2 regions of the Mucilaginibacter aureus genome follow, and region 2 is predicted to be linked to the other one. Evidence: riboswitches for the same ligand, from Rfam matches in the RefSeq annotation. Region 2 holds a riboswitch; the other holds the start of a gene.
What was found. A riboswitch is a leader RNA that binds a small molecule or an ion and turns the genes downstream of it on or off. The one in region 2 is predicted to bind cobalamin.
Positions count from the first base shown of each region.

Region 1 (9,904 bases), 100 kb from region 2:
CGATTTCGGGTATCACAAACAATTAACAGGTGACCTTTCGCGTATTGCAACTACGAGTTATCTGATACGTTTGGAGCATAATTTGTTTAATGCTTTTTAATTACTACAATGAAAAAAAATCTCATCATCATTATATTTTTACTATCTGCTGCAGGCGGAAAATCCCAGATGAATATGCATGGTATGCATATGGATACCGTTAAAAAGAAATCTGTGAAAAGCACAGATACGGTTAAAAAAGCTATGGACATGGGAAACATGGATATGAGCGGCATGTATATGGGCGATATGAGTCATGCTTTTTCGCTTAACCTGCCCATGAACCGCAATGGATCAGGCACATCATGGCTGCCCGATCAATCGCCCATGTACGCCTATATGCTTACTGCGGGCAAATGGAACCTGATGTTTCATGGCGCTGTATTTTTAAGATATACCACGCAAAACCTTAATAGCGACGGTAAACGGGGGCAGGCCGCTAAGTTTGACGCACCGAACTGGGCAATGGCCATGGCGCAGCACAAGGTGGGAGAGAACGGCTTATTCAGCGCTAACCTGATGATGTCGGCAGATGCGCTGACCGAGGGCGGTTATGGTTACCCGCTGGTATTTCAATCCGGCGAGAGCTGGAAAAACGTACCGTTGGTTGACAGACAACACCCGCACGACTTGTTTGCCGAACTGGCTGTAGGTTATACACAGGCATTGAACAAAGATGCCGACCTGACCGGTTACTTTGGCTATCCCGGCGAACCGGCGTTGGGGCCGGTAACCTTTATGCACCGGCCATCGGCTATGAACGATCCTGACGCCACGCTTGCGCATCACTGGCAGGATGCTACCCATATTACCTTCGGCGTTGCCACATTAGGTTTCAGATATAAAATTGCCAGGATAGAGGCGTCGGTGTTTAACGGGCATGAGCCCGACGAAAATCGGTATAATTTTGATAAACCCGTATTTAACAGCTACTCGTATCGCTTATCCGTTAATCCGAACGATCATTGGGCAATGCAATTTTCGCAAGGGTATATCAAAGGTCCGGAAGCTTTAAACCCGCTGGAAAACATCTTACGCACCACAGCATCCATCAGTAAGCAATATAACTTTAACGATGACAAGTTTATCAGCAGTGCTTTGATCTGGGGATATAACCATGTAGAAGAGCCCGGGGGTGGTACGGCTAATGAGCATTCGATTACCGCCGAAAGTAATGTACAGCTTGATAAAACGGCGATTTACGGCCGTTACGAGTTTGTGCAAAAAACGGCCGATGAACTGAACCTGTCACCAGCAAGTGTAAATGCTGCGGTATTTAACGTAAACGCGATAACCCTGGGCGTTAACCATCGCCTGTTCAAAACCTGGAATACCAATGTTACGCTGGGCATACAGAGCACCTTAAATATCATCCCGCAAGGTTTAAATACGCTTTACGGTAATTCGCCTTTAAGTGGCGAGGTTTACTTAAAGATCAGCCCATCGTTAATGAAGATGATGAAAATGTAGAGTAACCTATTAAAAATGACAGGGTTGCTATTTTGTATAATAATTAAGACATTTTTTTACAATTTTTAACAACTAATTTCTTCGGCAAACGTTAAAAAATGAGCAAATTTGTGAAGCTTTATCACAAAGCGGTACTAACCCAATTATTGAGATACATTTTATTTATATGAACAATACTTCAAAATCGGCTGCATTATTATTGGTAGGATTGGCTGCAGGAGTAACATTAGGCGTTTTATTTGCACCAAAAAAAGGAAAAGAAAACAGGGAAAAATTAGCAAAATCGTTAGTTGGCCTGCGCGATGCAGCTGCCGACCAAATGGACAATCTGTTAACTATAGCTGATAACATGATCATTACCATGCGTACCCGCAATGATATGTATGCTCATCAGCACGATGATATTGAAAACGCCATTATTTAAGTACACGGGCGTTTATATAAAAAATAAAGCCCCGGTTATTGCCGGGGCTCCTTAAATCATCGTTATATACCTGTTTGATCAGGCTGATCTCCATTATCAGGATTATAAGCGCTTACAGGCGGCTCATCTTCTGTAGCCATAATGGTCACTATGGTTACATCATCGGTCATCACCGCATTCATACATTCGTCATCTATAGTTACGCGGTCGTCGGTACTGTATATTTCCATATAATCCTTAAAGCTTAATACATCTTGCCTAACCAGTCTTTCAAATACAGGGTTCAGTAGTTTGGCGAGACCTGTGCCCAGACCACCCGCAGGAGGCAAATAGCTGATCACCACTTTTACAATGGTGCCCTGTTGGCCCGGAGCATCTTCAAATTCAACCTTGCCTGTGTTGTTGATGGTCGCGTCGGGCAGCGATTGCCAACTGATGTGGCTGCCGGGTATATCTTCCACAATTTCGGCATCCCAGCTAATGTTACCTATGTTACCAGGTATTTTGGCCTCCCAATGCGAATATTTGTCACTAATAACCTGAATATTATCCAAATGACTCATAAACAAAGGCAGGTTTTCCAGTCGGCGCCAAAAATCGTAAACATCCTGCCGATTCCTGTTAACGGTAAAGGTGTATTTGATATTGACGTTTACCGGCTCGGTGGTGGTTTTGCCTAAACGGGTATAAACTTCGCAATGCCCGGTAACGCCGCGTTGTACCAGGTAGCCGCCCGCAAATATGCGCAGGGCACTCCGCAACGGATGCCTAAACATGCGCGACAGACCGCCAAATGCCATGCGTGTACCTAAAGCTACCGAAGCTACACGCTCGGGCCATTCAAGGTTAACGATTGGAGCGGTAGTGCCATCCCCGGTGTTATATTGATTTTGATGCAGTGTTGTATCTGGCATAACATTTATGTTTTATATAAATGTTTAACCAATGATCAGTCAATCTGTTTTCGTTAAATGAAAATTATTTATAATCAAATTTAAACCGGCTCAGATCAGGAAGGTGTTTCTTTTTACGCTGCAGTTCGTGCCGGTAGATCACCTGGCCCAGGTTTTTCATAAACGGCAGGCATACCGTAGCGTATTCGTACTTGTTGTCGTTCAGGATGCCATCTTCGTTGGATTGGACAACGGCGGTGAGCATAAACTCAACCTTATTCTTAAAATCGACAATGTAGGCATTATCGATATCGTAACCGTAAGAATCGCCGATTTTGTTGAAGATACGGATATCAGGATTGATCACCGCTGAGGTATCCGATCCGTAGAAAAGGAATTTGCAAAATGCGGGGTAATATTCCGGCCGCGGATAAGTTGGTTTGATACTTTCGGTAGGGAACATGCTCATGTACTTGTACATAAAGCTGTAATCATCATCCGTAAGGTTATAACGCTGATCTTTAGGAAATGCCGATGGGAACAGCAACCGGCGCAACACCATTTGCTGATCGGCAATGGGGTAAACGTTCTTATCCTCAAAACTGTACTGGCCCATCACCAGCTTATCATGGCTATCCATATAGCCCTTTCCCTGCAGCATGTTATCAAGGTGCATCGGGTATTCGTTGGCATCGTAAGCAGCCGGTTTGGTGTACACAATTTTGCCCTCCTGCTCAAAACGGATCGGGTTGGTATGTTTGGTCGATTCGCCTGCATCGCCAATGGCTAACCTGCCAATGATGCGGGTGTTATTTAAATTGTACTTTTTGAGTTTGGCGTTGATCTCGGCGCGATCTACAAATTCGTACACCCGGTTGTATGCATTGTTATCGCTAACCAGCAGTATCTTTTTGATATAATTTTCAAGGCTTGGTAAACCATTTACCGATGAATCGTCTTTGGTAACAGCGGTTTGGCCCTTAAAAGCCGTATCGGTTTGCATATTGGTTTTGCGGGTAAGCCCGGCAACTTTGAGCTCGTTTATTTTTTCAAGTCCGAAGATGGCCGTAGGCAATTTTACCGTGCTGGCAGGGTAGAAGTAGCGGTTCGCGTTAAGCCGATAGCTGTATTGCGTAAAGTGCGGCTGGTTATTGGCATCACGGTCAATCTGGGTGTATAATATCTGCACCTCGTTCTGGGTGGGATGATTGAGTATGCCCGCAAATAGCTCCGGATGGCTTTCTAATAGCTTTTTCAGGAATACGGTATCGGTTTTTTGCGCTGCGGCGGATAGTGTCATCAATAAGGCAAATAGCGTACAATAAAATTTCATAGGGGTAAATATAACCGATTTTGTATTGATGCTAACAAATCTTTCTGTTACATTTGCAACGCTTTCGGTTCTTTTCCCGGTTCACCGGGAAGGGATTAAAAGGGAATCCGGTGTAAATCCGGAGCTGTCCCGCAGCTGTAAGTCCGGGCCTTTACAAAGGCTTAGTTGAATAAGAGTGTCACTGTTTGCTTTACGCGATGGGAAGACTTCAACGTTAGGACGAGCCAGAATACCTGCCACGAGCATTTATTATTCATAGCTTTCGGGGATAGAAGCTTGGATGAGATCGTGCTCACTGCAGGAGCGCCTTTCCCATTCCTTATTCTTCGTTTCTGTATGCTGTGGGTTAAAACTCACAACAACATGAAAAAAAATTATGTAGTAGTTGCTGTAAGCCTGGGGCTTGCACAACTGGGCCTCCAGGTAAACACGGGCCATGCGCAAGGCGCAAAACTAAAGGACACCACAAAACTGAACGAGGTTGTAATTACCGCAACCCGTTCGCCAAAAAAACTATCGGACATTGGGCGTAACGTAACAGTTATTACGCAGGCACAGATCAATCAGTCGCAAGGCCGTACGGTACCCGACCTGCTTAATAACGTGGCCGGAATTACCTTTTCGGGAGCCAATAATAACCGGGGCATCAGTTCTGATGTATACCTGCGTGGAGCAAGTGCAGGCAATACCCTGATATTGGTTGATGGTTTCCCGGTAAATGACGCGTCGGGCATAGCCGGCAATTATGATTTGAATGCGTTTCCAATTGACCAGATCGAACGTATCGAAATACTGAAGGGCAGCAATTCAACGCTTTACGGCTCTGATGCAGTTGCGGGTGTGATCAATATCATTACCAAAAAGCCTGCTGATCAAAAATTAGCGCCTACAATTCAGGCAGGTGTTGGCAGTTACAAAACCTATACCAGTTCACTGGGTCTTAACGGAACGATCAACAAAACGGGGATCGCTGTCAATATCTCAAATGTTGATTACGGCGGTTTTTCGGCAGCTACAGATCGTACCGGCAATTCAAATTTTAAAAATGATGGGTTTCGTCAGCGTTCTGTGAGCATTAATCTTACCCAGCCGGTTTCGCAAAAATTAACATTGAATGCTAACTTGCAAACCAGTTACAATACCGGCGATCTGCCGTACGATGCTTTTAAGGGCGATAACGATTATACCTACAACAAAACCTTTTTGTTGGGCGGTGTAGGAGCTAAGTTAGCCTTACCAAATGGTGCGTTGCGTTTTAATGTAAGTCAAAACAATGTTTGGAACGACTATCAAAATTTACCTACAGATAACGGTGGTGCCAGCTCTGTAGTACGCAATCTGGGTCGCATTACCAATGGCGAAGCTGTATTGAACCAGGGGTTAGGCAAATATTTCGATATCACAAGTGGTCTTGATGTTAAATACTCTAATACCAACCAATATAGTTTATACAGCTCTGCTTCGTTCCCTAATACGGTACCAAGCATTATTAATGCGAGTACCAATATTGAAAGCGTTTATACTTCATTGTTTTTTAAATCGGACATCTTTCACATGGAGCTGGGCGGCCGCTACAATCACCACAATAAATATGGAAGCAACTTTACCTACACTATTAACCCATCTGTAACACTTGCCAACAGGTTTAAAATATTTGCAAGCATTGGTTCCGCTTACGTTACCCCATCATTGTACCAGCTTTATTCGCAATACGGTACGCCTGACCTGAAACCGCAAACTACCGTATCGTACGAAGCAGGTTTTGATTTGGAGATCGTGAAAAACATGCTGTCATTTACTTCCGATTTTTTTAAACGCAAAACAACCGATGTTATTTACTTTTATAGCCAGTCGGTATCTCCGTATGCTTCATACTATCTAAACGGAAGCAAGCAAGATGACCAGGGATTTGAAAGCGAGTTAAACTTTAACTACCAAGGTTTTAAACTATCTGGCTATACCGCCTATGTTGTGGGGCACCAAACTGATGTAAACGGTAACGAAACGCTTAACCTGCTGCGCAGGCCAAAAAACACCTATGGCGCCAATGCAGCATACCAATTTGCTAAAGTGCTAACAGTTGGGGTGAACTACAAATACACCGGCGGCCGTTTTGACAGGGAGTTTTTAGACGTTGCACCGTACTCAAGAGTTGATGAATTGCCAAGCTACAATTTGTTTGATCTGCATTTGCAATACAGCCCGATAGCTAACTTTAGCATTTTTGTCGACCTTAAAAATTTATTTGATACAAAATATGTTGATTGGGTTGGCTACAATACCATGGGCTTTAACGTAATGAGCGGGTTGAAGTACACATTCAAGTAAGATTTGAACAATCTTTTATTTGTAGTTTAGTTTAAGTATTTTTGCAATCACAGAATATATAAACATTTATGTCTACACAGCAAAAAATAAACATTCGCAACAGCGTACTATTTCTGATGATGGTAGCTGCTGTTGCTACACGTGTACTTATCCCTAACAACCTGGTAACCTGGGCCAACTTTACACCGGTAGGTGCAGTGGCGCTGTTTGGCGGTGCGTATTTTTCGGATAAATGGAAAGCTTACCTGTCTACTTTGTTGATACTATTGATTAGCGATCTGCTTGTAAACTATACCAAATACAATAAGGTTGGCTTATTTGATGGAGCATGGATAGTTTATTTAACTTATGCTGTTACCGTATTTATCGGCACGCTTATTAAAAAAGTAAGTGCTATAAAAGTAATAGTGGCAGCTGTTGGTGCGGTAGTAATCCACTGGCTGCTTACCGATATGACCTTTGGCAGCACTTATTATCCTCCGGGATTAACAGGGTATTTTCAATCGTTAAACTCGGCTATCCCATTCGAGGCAAAGATGATAGTGGGTAACCTGCTTTTCTCGGCCTTGTTATTCGGTACTTTCGAAGCAGCCAAAACCAGATATACTGTTTTACAGGTGCAACCTCAGGTAGCCTGATCTATTTTTAATTTGATATGGAAAGCGTCCCGGCATATCGGGGCGCTTTTTTTGTGCTTATATTTATCACAATGAAACAAAAATTAGTGGTTTTAACCGGCGCCGGTATTAGTGCCGAAAGCGGATTGAAAACTTTTAGAGACAGCGACGGCCTTTGGGAAGGTTATGACATTCAGGAAGTAGCCACACCCGAAGGCTGGGAGCGCAACCCGGCACTGGTGCAGGACTTTTACAATATGCGCCGTAAATCGGTATTGGAGGCTAAACCCAATGCGGCACATGAGGCATTGGCTAAACTGGAACAAAAATATGAGATAACGATCATCACCCAGAATATTGATGATCTGCACGAAAGGGCAGGATCCACCAATGTGGTGCACCTCCATGGTATTATTACCAAATCACAATCGAGCAAAAACCCCAGGCTAACGTATCCCATTAAAGGCTGGGAATTGCGCATGGGCGAAACATGTCGCTTAGGTTCACAATTACGCCCGCATGTGGTTTGGTTTGGCGAAATGGTGCCGATGATTGAACCCGCGGCTAAAATTTGCGCGCAAGCCGAAATCTTTATTTTAGTGGGATCGTCGCTGGCGGTTTATCCTGCATCGGGCCTGATCAATTATGTGCCTGCGGATGTACCCAAATACATTATTGACCCTAAGATCCCTGTTGTTTACGGTGTGCCGGATATGATCAAAATAGAAGAAAAGGCAACCATAGGCGTACCCGAATTAGTTGATCAGTTATTGAGTTAATAGGTTATTGTTTTTTTAAGTTTGTTAACTTTATCACAAAAACAAGATATAGGCGTTAGTTTTATGATGCGATACAAATTTTTTATCTTTACTATGCTATTTGCGGTTGGCAGTTTCACGGTATCTGCGCAAAGCAAAACAGTTAAACCGATCACCTATCAGCAATTACAGCAACGTTTTAACAATAAGGATACCGTTTATATTGTAAACTTTTGGGCCACCTGGTGCGGCCCTTGTGTTGCCGAACTCCCTAATTTTGATAAACTGCAGCAAACCTATAAAGCCCGGCCTGTAAAGGTGCTGTTGGTGAGCATGGATTTTAAATCGAAATGGGCTGAGGTGAATTCATTTGCGAAAAGCAAAAAAATAGTAAGCGAAGTTTACCTGGCCGATAAGCCGAACGAACAGGTTTTTATTGACCAGATCGATAAAAGCTGGAGCGGTGCCTTGCCGGGAACGATGATCGTAAATGCACGGAAAAATATTCGTAAATTTTATGAAAAGGAATTTACTTACGATGAGTTAAATAAATTATATCAAACCAATAAATAATCAGAAACATGAAAAAGTTATTCGCTTTATTAACAGTGGCCGTAATAGGCCTTGCGGCTTTTAAAGCCGATAATGGTGGTTATAAAGTTGGCGACGTTGCTGCCGATTTTAAACTAAAAAATGTGGATGGTAAAACCATATCGCTGGCTAATTATAAAGCAGCCAAGGGTTTTATCGTAGTATTTACCTGCAATCATTGTCCTTATGCCAAAGCTTACGAAAGCCGTATTATGGATCTCGACAAAAAGTATGCGGCTAAGGGTTATCCTGTTATCGCCATCAGCCCCAACGACCCAATAGGTGAGCCTGCCGATTCATTCGATAATATGAAAAAACTGGCTGCAGCCAAAGGCTATACCTTTCCGTATACCATTGATGAAACCCAGGATGTAACCCGCGAGTACGGCGCCAGGGCTACCCCACATGTGTTTGTACTGCAAAAAACCGAAAAGGGCAATGTGGTGCAATATATAGGTGCTATTGACGATGATACCGAAAACAGCAACCCTAACCACACCCGTTATGTGGAAAATGCCGTAAACGCTTTATTAGCAGGTAAAAGCGTAGCCACCACCAGCACCAAAGCCATAGGCTGCTCTATTAAATGGAAAAAAGGAGCCTGATTTGCAGATGATTTGATGTGCAGATATGCAAATATGAGATCCCGGTTGATGATGATTCAGCCGGGATCTTTTATTTGATAATGGCAATTAATACAATAACCGCAATTACCGCCAGGCCCGAAAATACAAACAAAGGTGTTTTTGCTCTTAGCACCACATTATCATAGGCTAATTTGAGGGCATGGGGCATTTCTTTTAACTTAAGCACCTGTTTGCAATGCAAACATTGCGAAACCCCGGTTTTACCGATCCCAAACATCGGGATCCAGTATACATGTGCATATCGTTGAAACACGCTCATGTGCATGGTATTAGCCGAACTGCAATGCGGGCACTGCTCAGCAATCTGTTCGGTAATAATGTGTGTGGCTTTTGATCCGTAAATAATCATGGTGAAGGTTAAGTTTAGGTAGCTAAATATACCTTCAAAAATTTGTAATAACAATAACCGGTTTAGCATAAAACAACAAAGCCCGTATGAACATCATACGGGCTTTGTTTATCAGTTTATATTAGTTTACTTAGCTTCAGCTATTGTATTTACCTCTATCGAATCATCGGTAACGGTACCTTCTACAGTTACTTTCTTCCCGGCAAATTTGATCACTTTCTTCTGGTTTGATATGGTATAAACCTTATCACCAACAACCAAAACAGCAGCCGATCCGCCTTTGATACATTTTGCGGCACAAGCGGCATGGTCGGCGGTATTCGCTTTACCTTTGGCCGCGCACATCGCATCGCCAATGTATCCGGTTAACGAAGTATCTTTTACCTTAAATGCAAATGTGGTGCCTATGGCTGCCACCATCATCACTAACAACAATAGCTTTTTCATAACTGAAT
Region 1 is NZ_CP170601.1:4,397,249-4,407,152, forward strand. It holds gene ACFGVR_RS18845 (hypothetical protein) at 1-100, shown strand, start outside; gene ACFGVR_RS18850 (hypothetical protein) at 109-1,509, shown strand; gene ACFGVR_RS18855 (YtxH domain-containing protein) at 1,676-1,933, shown strand; gene ACFGVR_RS18860 (SRPBCC family protein) at 1,996-2,847, opposite strand; gene ACFGVR_RS18865 (serine hydrolase) at 2,912-4,159, opposite strand; cobalamin riboswitch at 4,208-4,414, shown strand; gene ACFGVR_RS18870 (TonB-dependent receptor plug domain-containing protein) at 4,523-6,487, shown strand; gene ACFGVR_RS18875 (DUF6580 family putative transport protein) at 6,556-7,125, shown strand; gene ACFGVR_RS18880 (SIR2 family NAD-dependent protein deacylase) at 7,197-7,883, shown strand; gene ACFGVR_RS18885 (TlpA disulfide reductase family protein) at 7,977-8,435, shown strand; gene ACFGVR_RS18890 (thioredoxin family protein) at 8,444-9,058, shown strand; gene ACFGVR_RS18895 (hypothetical protein) at 9,129-9,449, opposite strand; gene ACFGVR_RS18900 (hypothetical protein) at 9,576-9,896, opposite strand.
Region 1: linked by a shared signal. The riboswitch ahead of ACFGVR_RS18870 (TonB-dependent receptor plug domain-containing protein) and the one ahead of metE (5-methyltetrahydropteroyltriglutamate--homocysteine S-methyltransferase) in region 2 are both predicted to bind cobalamin.

Region 2 (9,904 bases):
TTTAGATAACCTTTATAAGGCAGTATCGTTAACTTAGCAATAGTAATGCACCCTACCATGTCTTCCGTAATAGTGAACGATAGCCATTTTACTGCAAAAGGCTTCCTGATATCAACCGATAAAAACCTGCTCGACTTTAATGTTATCTATCATTATCTCGGTCAGGAATCATACTGGGCCAAGGGCATCCCGGCCGACCGGTTAAAAAGAGCCATTGAACATTCCATTTGTTTTGGTGTTTACCACGATAAAAAACAGGCAGGTTTTGCACGGGTTATTACCGACCAGGCTACTTTTGCCTATTTGGCCGACGTATTTATATTGCCCGAATACCGCAAATTGGGCTTGTCAAAATGGCTCGTACAAACCATTACGCAATACCCGGCTTTTGATGGGGTGCGCAGATGGAGTTTGGCAACACGTGATGCGCATGAACTTTACGCACAATTTGGTTTTACACCGATAGATAAGCCGGAACTATGGATGCAGATCTATCAACCTTATCAAACCATTGATCAACAATAAATGGAGGGAGAAAATGAACATCAAAAAATTGATTTCGGAGGGAGAAAGTGTATCTCTGGATTTTAAGAAAACCATTACCAGCTGCGAAAAGATCGCACGTACCATGGTGTCATTTGCCAATAATAAAGGCGGCCGCTTATTGATTGGTGTTTATGATGATGGTACCATAAAGGGTGTAAAATCAGAAGACGAAGAGCGTTATATGATCACGCGTGCTGCGCATTTGTTTGCCCGACCCGCCCTTGAACCCGTTTTTGAAGAAATTTATGTAGATGATAAGTTGGTTTTGGTGGTAGATATTCCGCCCAGCCCCGAAAAACCACACTACGCCCTTGCCGAAGACGGCAAATGGTGGGTATACATCCGCGTAAAGGATAAAAGCGTACTTGCCAGTAAAATTGTGGTGGACGTGCTGAAACGATCGGTACAGGATGAAGGTGTGCTGATTGAATATTCGACCAAAGAAAAAGCCCTGCTTGAATACCTTGACACTAACGAACGTATCAATATTAAAGAATACTGCCAGCTGCTAAAAATGACCCGCCGCGGAGCGCAGCGCATTATTGTTAACCTTGCACTCTCGGGTGTTATCCGGATCCATACTACCGAAAAGGAAGAATATTACACGGCTTGTTAGTGCTCGTAAATTATCTGATCTTCTTTTACACCTAATTCTTTCAGGTCGTTTATCATTTGTTCGATAAACTGATCCGGGCCGCAAACGTAATAATTGGCTGTTTCTTTGTTTACATACCTGGAAAGCATGGCTTTGTTAATGATCTCCCCTTTCGTACCATCATTAGGATGACTGATCACATTGATTAAATTATCGCCAAGCATTACACTTAGTTCGTGGTGTAATATAATATCAGCTTCGGTGTGATTAGCGAACAACAAGATGCTGCCTTTTAAATTGTTTTGAACGTTTAACTGTCGTAATATTGAGATAAAAGGCGTTACCCCTGCCCCGCCGGCAATAAATAACCCGGGCTCTTTAAACTCGATGGCGCCAAATACTTCGTGGATAATGAGTTCATCTCCGGCATTTACGCTGAGCAGTTTATTGGTTACACCATCATGGTCGGTATATATCTTGATGGTAAATTCAAGGTTGTCCCAATGGTTAAGCGAGGTAAAGGTAAAGGGGCGCAATTCGTCCTCTAGACCGGGCCTATTGATCGAAACATCAGTAGCCTGGCCGGATACAAAAGTGTATCCGGCAGGTTTTTCAATTACAAAATGTTTAACGTTATGGGTTACAAAATTGGTTTGCAAAACCTTTACAATGTGCTTTTCCATTATGTTGTTTGTTTTAAATCGTTAACGCCCGATAGCTTTGACAAGCAAAATGCACCTATCGCCATTACCAGATCGCGTACTGCTACATCCAGATAGTTTCCACTGGCCAGCAGGCTTAACGCGATGAGTACCAGCCAGGCACTTACCAGCAGACCACCTTTTTTAGGATCGAACAATACTAATATACCTGCTATTATTTCAATTGCACCAACTATCATCATAAATCCATGATCGCTGAATGATAATGCCGCTTTAAGTGAGGGGTTTAGATAATGCGCCCAGTCGGTTAATAAATTGGTGAACTTATCGGTGCCCGCTACTATTGGTACAAGGCCGAAAGTGAGTTTCAAGATAGTTTTAACGTTTTTGAGGTTTTTGCTGTTGTCTTCCATGATCTGTGATTGTTTGTTTTAACCATTAGAGAGAAACTGATAAAAAAGGGTTACAAAATAAATCCTCACAAAAAATGTAACCCTTTTAGCCCCCGATACTCTATCTTTATAATTAACATCCCATTAATGAAACCAATAAGTGCAGCTATTAGTTTGAATTTGAGCGACGAAGAGATTATCGAAAGGATACTTAAGGGAGAAAAGCACCTATACGAAATATTGATGCGCAGGTTTAATCTCTGCCTGTACCGTATCAGTATGTCGATAATTAACGACGATAAAGAAGCGGAAGATATTATGCAGACAACTTATATCAACGCGTATCAGCAGTTACACAAATTTCAAAACCGGTCGAGTTTTAGTACATGGATAACCCGCATACTGATCAACGAAAGTTTACTGCACAAAAAGAGAAAGTTAAAGCTTCAACAAATGCTCATGGAAAACACAACAAATGAGTACCACAATGATACTCCATTAAAAGGATTGGTAAATAAAGAATTAAAAGGCATTTTAGAAAAAGCAGTTGCCGATTTACCGGAGAAATACCGGATGGTGTTTGTTATGCGCGAAGTACAGGAAATGAGCACTAACGAAACCATGGAAGCGTTAAACATTGGCGAATCGAATGTAAAGATCCGTTTAAAACGGGCTAAAGAGCTGCTGCGTGACGAATTGACAAGCTACTGGCAGCCGCAACAGCTTTTTGAATTTAACCTGGTAAGGTGCGATGTGATCGTAAACTATGTGATGCAGGCTATTAGCTGATCAAAAAAAGCCGCACAGCAAATACTGTACGGCTTTGATTTTACTATTAAACTGCCTGTGTGCTAAATATTTCGCGGGCATCTTTGGCGGCTTGCACCATATTGATCAGGGCCGTTTTTGTTTCGGGCCATTTACGCGTTTTTAAGCCACAATCGGGGTTAACCCAAATATTGCCTGCCGGTAATAGGTTTGCAGCTTTTTTAAGCAAGCTTAGCATTTCCTGAACGGTTGGTACACGTGGCGAATGGATATCATAAACCCCGGGGCCAATTTCGGCGGGATATTTAAAATCGGCAAAAGCTTCTAACAATTCCATTTGCGAGCGCGATGTTTCAATCGTGATCACATCGGCATCCATAGCGGCTATATGTTCGATAATATCATTAAATTCGCTGTAGCACATGTGCGTATGGATCTGGGTTTCGTTTTTTACCCCGCTTGCCGAGATCCGGAACGCTTTAACCGCCCAATCAAGATAGGTTGCCCAATCGGCCTTCCGTAAAGGCAAACCTTCGCGAATGGCAGGTTCGTCTATCTGAATAACCTGGATACCGGCCTGCTCTAAAGCAACAACCTCATCGCGAATAGCTAAAGCAATTTGGTAAGTAGTTTCGGAGCGGGGCTGATCGTCGCGCACGAAAGACCATTGCAATATGGTTACCGGGCCGGTTAACATGCCCTTCATTAACTTATTGGTATTGGCCTGGGCAAAGCTGCTCCAGCGCACCGTCATATCGCCTGGGCGGCTCACATCGCCATAAATAACCGGCGGTTTTACACAGCGGCTGCCATAACTTTGCACCCATCCGTTTTTGGTGAACAAAAAGCCATCTAAACGTTCGCCAAAATACTCCACCATATCATTACGCTCAAATTCGCCATGCACCAACACGTCAATACCTATCTCTTCCTGCCAGCGTATGGCGTCAACAGTTGCCTTCGCGATCTGATCGTCATAGTCATCCTGCGTTAGTTCGCCTTTTTTTAATTTCGCCCTTAACTGGCGGATATCATCAGTTTGAGGGAACGAGCCAATGGTTGTTGTTGGGAACAAAGGAAGTTTAAACTTAGCCTGTTGTATTTTCTGGCGCTCATCAAATTCGCTTATTCGTTGGGCGTCTGCGTTGGTTATTGCATCCATACGCTGCTTAACAACTTGTTTATGGATAAGCTTTGACAAATTACGGCTTGATACTGCTTTCAGGTTATCCTGCAAAAGGCCGTTGTTGTTGTGTGCCAAGATCTGGTTCAGCTCATTTACCTCGTTCAGCTTTTGTTTGGCGAAAGCCATCCAGTTTTTAATTTCAGGCGTAATTTCTGTTTCCAGGTCCAGATCAACCGGCGAGTGCAGCAATGAACAACCCGGTGCTATTATTACCCTATCTTTACCGATAGCGGCTAACGCTTTTTTAATATGGCCAATCGAACGGATATAATCGTTTTTCCAAATGTTGCGGCCATCAATTACACCTAATGACAGGCTTAATGTTGATGGGATCAGCTTTAAAACTTCGTCTAACTGATCTGGTGCCCGCACCAGGTCGATATGCAGGGCCTCAACCGGAAGGTTAACAGCTAATCCGGTGTTTTCCTGCAAGCTTTCAAAATAGGTGGTTAATAAAATTTTAAGCTGGGAGCATTGTTTCCTGATCTCAGCGTAAGCATAGCTATAGGCATCCTTCTGCTTTTCAGACAGATCCAAAGCTAAAAACGGCTCGTCTAATTGTATCCAAACAGCGCCCTGGTCTTTTAAACGTTTCAATATCTCCACGTAAACAGGCACCAGTTTTTTAATCAGGTCGATCTTATCAAAACTCGCTTCTTTTTCTTTGCCCAACAGTAAATAAGATACCGGCCCAATTAAAACCGGTTTAGGTACTATACCTAATACCTGTTTGGCCAGGTTAAACTCTTCGAAAACTTTTTCGGAGAAGATCTTAAATTGCTGTCCGGCAGTAAATTCGGGAACGATGTAATGATAATTGGTATCAAACCACTTGGTCATTTCCATGGCAGTAATATCTAATCCATCTTTTTGATAACCACGGGCCATGGCAAAATACAGGTCGATATCGTGATTGGTCTTGTTTTGGCTGAGCACCGCAGAATAGCGTTTGGGAATAACACCTAACATGAGTGATGTATCGAGCACATGATCGTAGAAACTAAAGTCGTTGCAGGGAATAAGATCGATACCTGCATTTTGCTGGGTTTTCCAGTTTTCTCTACGGATGTCGCGGGCAACCGAAAAAAGATCAGCCCTGGTAATTTTGCCTGCCCAGTACTGTTCGCAGGCTTTCTTCAGTTGTCTTTGGCTACCAATTCGCGGATAGCCCAGGTTTTGCGTTAGCATTTTCTTTTAAATAATTAAATGAATAAATCTGTTAAAAGCGCTTTGGCTAAACTTCGCAATGCGACCGCATCATCAAAAAGGCAGGTGCTGACAATAAGGCAATATACTTCTGCCTCCGTTGTTAAATCAGCTCAGACCGTTTACTTTTTGCGCGAAAGCATTGTCCTTCCGGAACAGGCAGGTATCCTGACTTATAACATTACAGCCGCCCTTCCCAAGTGCCCTTAGTACTCAGTGGACATTGATGACTGAAACTTTTGTTACTTACAGTTGCGCGACAGCCCATGATTTACACATGGTTCCCCTTTAATCTCCCAAATTATTACTGGGAAACCTTTTCCGGTTGATAAAGCAAAGAAAGAACTTTTGTTTCGGTAAAGCTACTGATAAAGATTTATTTACTTTATAAACGAAAATATATAGGTAAAATAACCTATATTTACAATATTATGTAGATTAATAAGCCAAACAGGTATACCGATATACAATTTAAAAGACGATTATTCTATGGATGAGCTTGATGACACAGATAAACAGCTATTAAGATTACTGGGTGAAGATTCTGAGATCACAATTAAGGAACTCGCAACCAGGGTGAACCTATCACATACCCCGGTTTTTGAGCGGGTTAAAAAGCTAAAGAGCAATGGTTATATCAAAAAATACATTGCCCTGATCAATGCTGAAAAATTGAACTACGGCTTGATCGTGTTTGTTAATATCAAACTAAAACAACACGATAAAAGCATTGGTTATGAGTTTGTTAATGACATTACTAAACTACAGGAGGTTGCAGAATGTTATAACATCTCCGGAGATTTCGACTTTTTGCTCAAAGTTTACGCGAAAGATATGAAACACTACCAGGATTTTGTTTTTAACAAGTTAGGATCGGTGACCAGTATAGGTAGTACCCATAGTACTTTTGTAATGTGCGAGAATAAACACTCGTACAATATTAATTTTTAGCAATGAACCACGGTATGGTAAAGTAAAAGCAGTTCTATAAAAACAAAAAAGCCGGAAGAATATTCTTCCGGCCATGCTTAGAGAAAACTCTATTCTTTCTACAATAAAAACAGTTTTACATTTTTGATGACATTTTTGAGGTGCTGTCTTTTTTCATTTTCATTTTATCCATTTTTCCTTTCTTCATCTTATCCATCTTCATTTTGTCTTTCGCCATTTTTGACGTGTCGGCTGGTAAGTTGTAGTTAATTGAAGCTGCGTTTGCATTTACATAGCCAATTGAAATTGCAAATGCAATAATCATTGCCGGGAAAAGTGAACTGGTAGTCTTGTTGGTTTTCATTTTTGGTGTTTTAAGTGATTAGTTTATTTCCCGCTTAGTCGGCACCATACCAGCAACCTTACATCTTTTTTATTCTTTATTCAACTCCTGGTCGATACGATCTTGCAGTTCTCGTTTAAAACCATCATCAAGCCGATATTCCTGGTTTTTGAACAGGTGTTGAACCATGCTGTTTATAATATGCGTTTGCTGCCCGTATAATTTACACACCCCGCATTTGTACAGGTGGATACGCAACTCGATCGTTTCGCGGAAGGTTAGTTTAACAAACTCCCTCTTATCGAGCAGTAAGGTGGCCTGCCTGCAGTTATAGATTATTTTTTTTAACGTACTCATATCGCAAAAATTAAATCCAGTTTTTTTGCAGGCAGGCCCGCAAGTTTAACTTGGCACGGTGAATAATTACCCAAAAGTTTGAAGCACTAACCTTTAGCTGCGTACATATCGTTTCTGACGATTCATCATCGATGTGTTTCATAGTAAAAACCGCCAGCCATAAGGCAGGCAGCTTTTCCATGCATTGCTTTAATATTTTATTCAATTCTTTATTCTCCAATGCCTGGTGGCCTTCAATTCCGAAGGCTACGGGCCAATGTTCTTTATTCCAATGCCCGTCTTCGGCAAAAAAATCCTGTTGCTCGCGTTCGGCATTTACAATATCGGACGACACGATGACCGACGCCTTTTTACGATACACATCGATGATCTTGTTCTTTAGGATCGCAGTTAACCAGGTGCGCTCGGAGCTTTTACCTTCAAAACTCTGTACCCTTTGCAAAGCGGCTAAAAAAGTTTCCTGTACCAGGTCTTTAACCAATTCATCATCATCAATGCGTTTGCGTGCAAAAGCGTATAAATAATCGGCATACGTACCAACCCACCGTCGCGGGTCTGTCGCTATGATATCATCAGTCATTAATCCAGATTTAAAAGTGATAGTTTTATATAAATATAGTTAGTCGGTAATTAATGGATAACCTTACAACTATTTTTAATTTTATTTAAGAGTTTTTATAACGATTTTAGCGGCCGTATCCGTTAGTATCTCCCGATGAAGTATACCCAGGCCTTAGCTAATTACCGTGAAAAAATAGCCAGTGTTAATGCAGGTGAAATGGTGCTCAATATGGGTCCGCAGCATCCGTCTACGCATGGTGTTTTGCGCCTGGAACTGATTACGGACGGCGAGATAGTACGCGAGGTTATTCCGCACATTGGCTACCTGCACCGGTGTTTTGAAAAACATGCCGAATCATTAACCTACCAGCAAACCATCCCATTTACCGACCGGATGGATTACCTGGCATCGATGAATAACAGCCACGCCTTTATAATGGGTGTTGAGCGGATGCTGGGTATAGACCACGATATCCCGAAAAGGATTGAATACATACGGGTATTGGTTTGCGAACTGAACCGTATAGCATCGCACCTGATAGCTATTGGCACTTATGGTATTGATATAGGCGCCTTTACCCCTTTTTTATGGTGCTTTCGCGATCGGGAACACATTATGGGCATGCTGGAATGGGCATCGGGCTCACGGATGTTATATAACTATATTTGGGTTGGCGGGCTATTTTACGATCTGCCGGTTGGCTTTGAAGAGCGTTGCACAGAGTTTATAAACTATTTCAAGCCTAAAATGGTTGAACTGAATGCGCTGCTTACCGATAACCAGGTATTTATTAACCGCACCGCCAATGTTGGCATATTACCACTCGACGTGGCCATTAACTATGGCTGCAGTGGGCCCATGCTGCGCGGATCAAGTTTAAAATATGATTTAAGGCGAATTGATGGTTACTCGGCATATCCGGAACTTGAATTTGATGTACCGGTAGGCACCGGCCTGATGGGTGCAGTTGGCGATTGCTGGGACCGTTATAAGGTGCGTGTTGATGAAATAGAGCAATCGGTTAAAATAATAGAACAATGCCTGGAGCGTTTGCAAAAAGAACTGAAACGCACACCTGATTTTGACCCGCGCGCAAAGTTACCGCGTAAGTTAGTACCTAAACCACAGGATTTTTATGTGCGCGCGGAGAACCCCAAAGGTGAGTTAGGGTTTTATTTTATGCACAAGCAAAATATTGAATACGATAAAACCGGGAATGTGCGAATGGCTGATACAGAGATACCTTTTCGGGTAAAATCCAGAGGGCCAAGCTTTAATAATCTTTCGGTTTTACCGGCGATGGCGCAGGGTGTAATGATAGCCGATTTGATAGCTATTGTGGGTTCGATAGATTTTGTATTGGGAGAAGTAGACCGCTGAAAAGAGTCAGGAATCAAGAGGCAAGAATCAAGATATTCTGTGCTACTAAATAAAAAAGCCTTAACTGAATTACAGCTAAGGCTTTTTTATTTAGATGATATATGTTATCGGTTATACACTTTAACCATAAAAACGTAATTCTGTACTTTATCGATTTGTTGAGTACGGCTCAGATTTGCGATACGGCTTTTGGTGTTTAGCGACAACTTATTGATCAGCGAATCGGACTGAACCGCCTTTAACAGGTACCGGGATTTGATGGCGTAAGAAGCGCCTTCGATCTTATTGCTGATCACCCCTACTATATTGCCTTTGCTATCCAGTAACGGGCCACCGCTGTTACCAAAATTAACATCCATGGAAGCTAACTGATATTTTAAGGTATCTCCTTTCAAGCCGTTGGCCGAACTTAAATAACCTTTATTATAAACGGGCTCGTCGGCATCATTTTTTGAGTAACCAATGGTAAACAGATCTTCACCCAGGCTTGATTTACCCTTTTTGAAACCATAAGGTAACGCGCCCAATGATTTAAATGAGGCATCGGTAATTTTAAGAACAGCCAAATCCGAAGCTGGATCAACGGAAACAATTTTGGCGTGATAACCATCGCCGTTGGCATTTTGCACGTACACCGAATCAGCACCCTGCACTACGTGAAAGTTGGTAGCAATGTATCCATCAGACGATAGTGCGAAACCTGTACCCACGCCGCCGTAATTGCTTGGGGCAACCCTGTTGCGGTTGTTATTAATGTGGTTAATAGAAGTAGCAAAGTTTTTGTTGGTCTGCTTGATCTTTTCTACATCCTTCCTTAAGTTGGTATAAGCATCATCAGTCTTTAAGGACTTAAGATAACCTGTTAAAAATAAAATACTTAGTGCTACAAAAATAGTGATTGACGCTGCCAGCGATATTTTAGAATGGTGATTACGCCACATGCGGACAATTGGCGACGGATGATGAATAAACTCATC
Region 2 is NZ_CP170601.1:4,293,823-4,303,726, reverse strand. It holds gene ACFGVR_RS18385 (GNAT family N-acetyltransferase) at 58-525, shown strand; gene ACFGVR_RS18380 (AlbA family DNA-binding domain-containing protein) at 539-1,162, shown strand; gene ACFGVR_RS18375 (flavodoxin reductase) at 1,159-1,824, opposite strand; gene ACFGVR_RS18370 (hypothetical protein) at 1,824-2,216, opposite strand; gene ACFGVR_RS18365 (sigma-70 family RNA polymerase sigma factor) at 2,343-2,984, shown strand; gene metE (5-methyltetrahydropteroyltriglutamate--homocysteine S-methyltransferase) at 3,031-5,337, opposite strand; cobalamin riboswitch at 5,497-5,690, opposite strand; gene ACFGVR_RS18355 (Lrp/AsnC family transcriptional regulator) at 5,845-6,306, shown strand; gene ACFGVR_RS18350 (hypothetical protein) at 6,422-6,649, opposite strand; gene ACFGVR_RS18345 (hypothetical protein) at 6,719-6,985, opposite strand; gene ACFGVR_RS18340 (sigma-70 family RNA polymerase sigma factor) at 6,996-7,565, opposite strand; gene ACFGVR_RS18335 (NADH-quinone oxidoreductase subunit D) at 7,701-8,927, shown strand; gene ACFGVR_RS18330 (S1C family serine protease) at 9,032-9,904, opposite strand, start outside.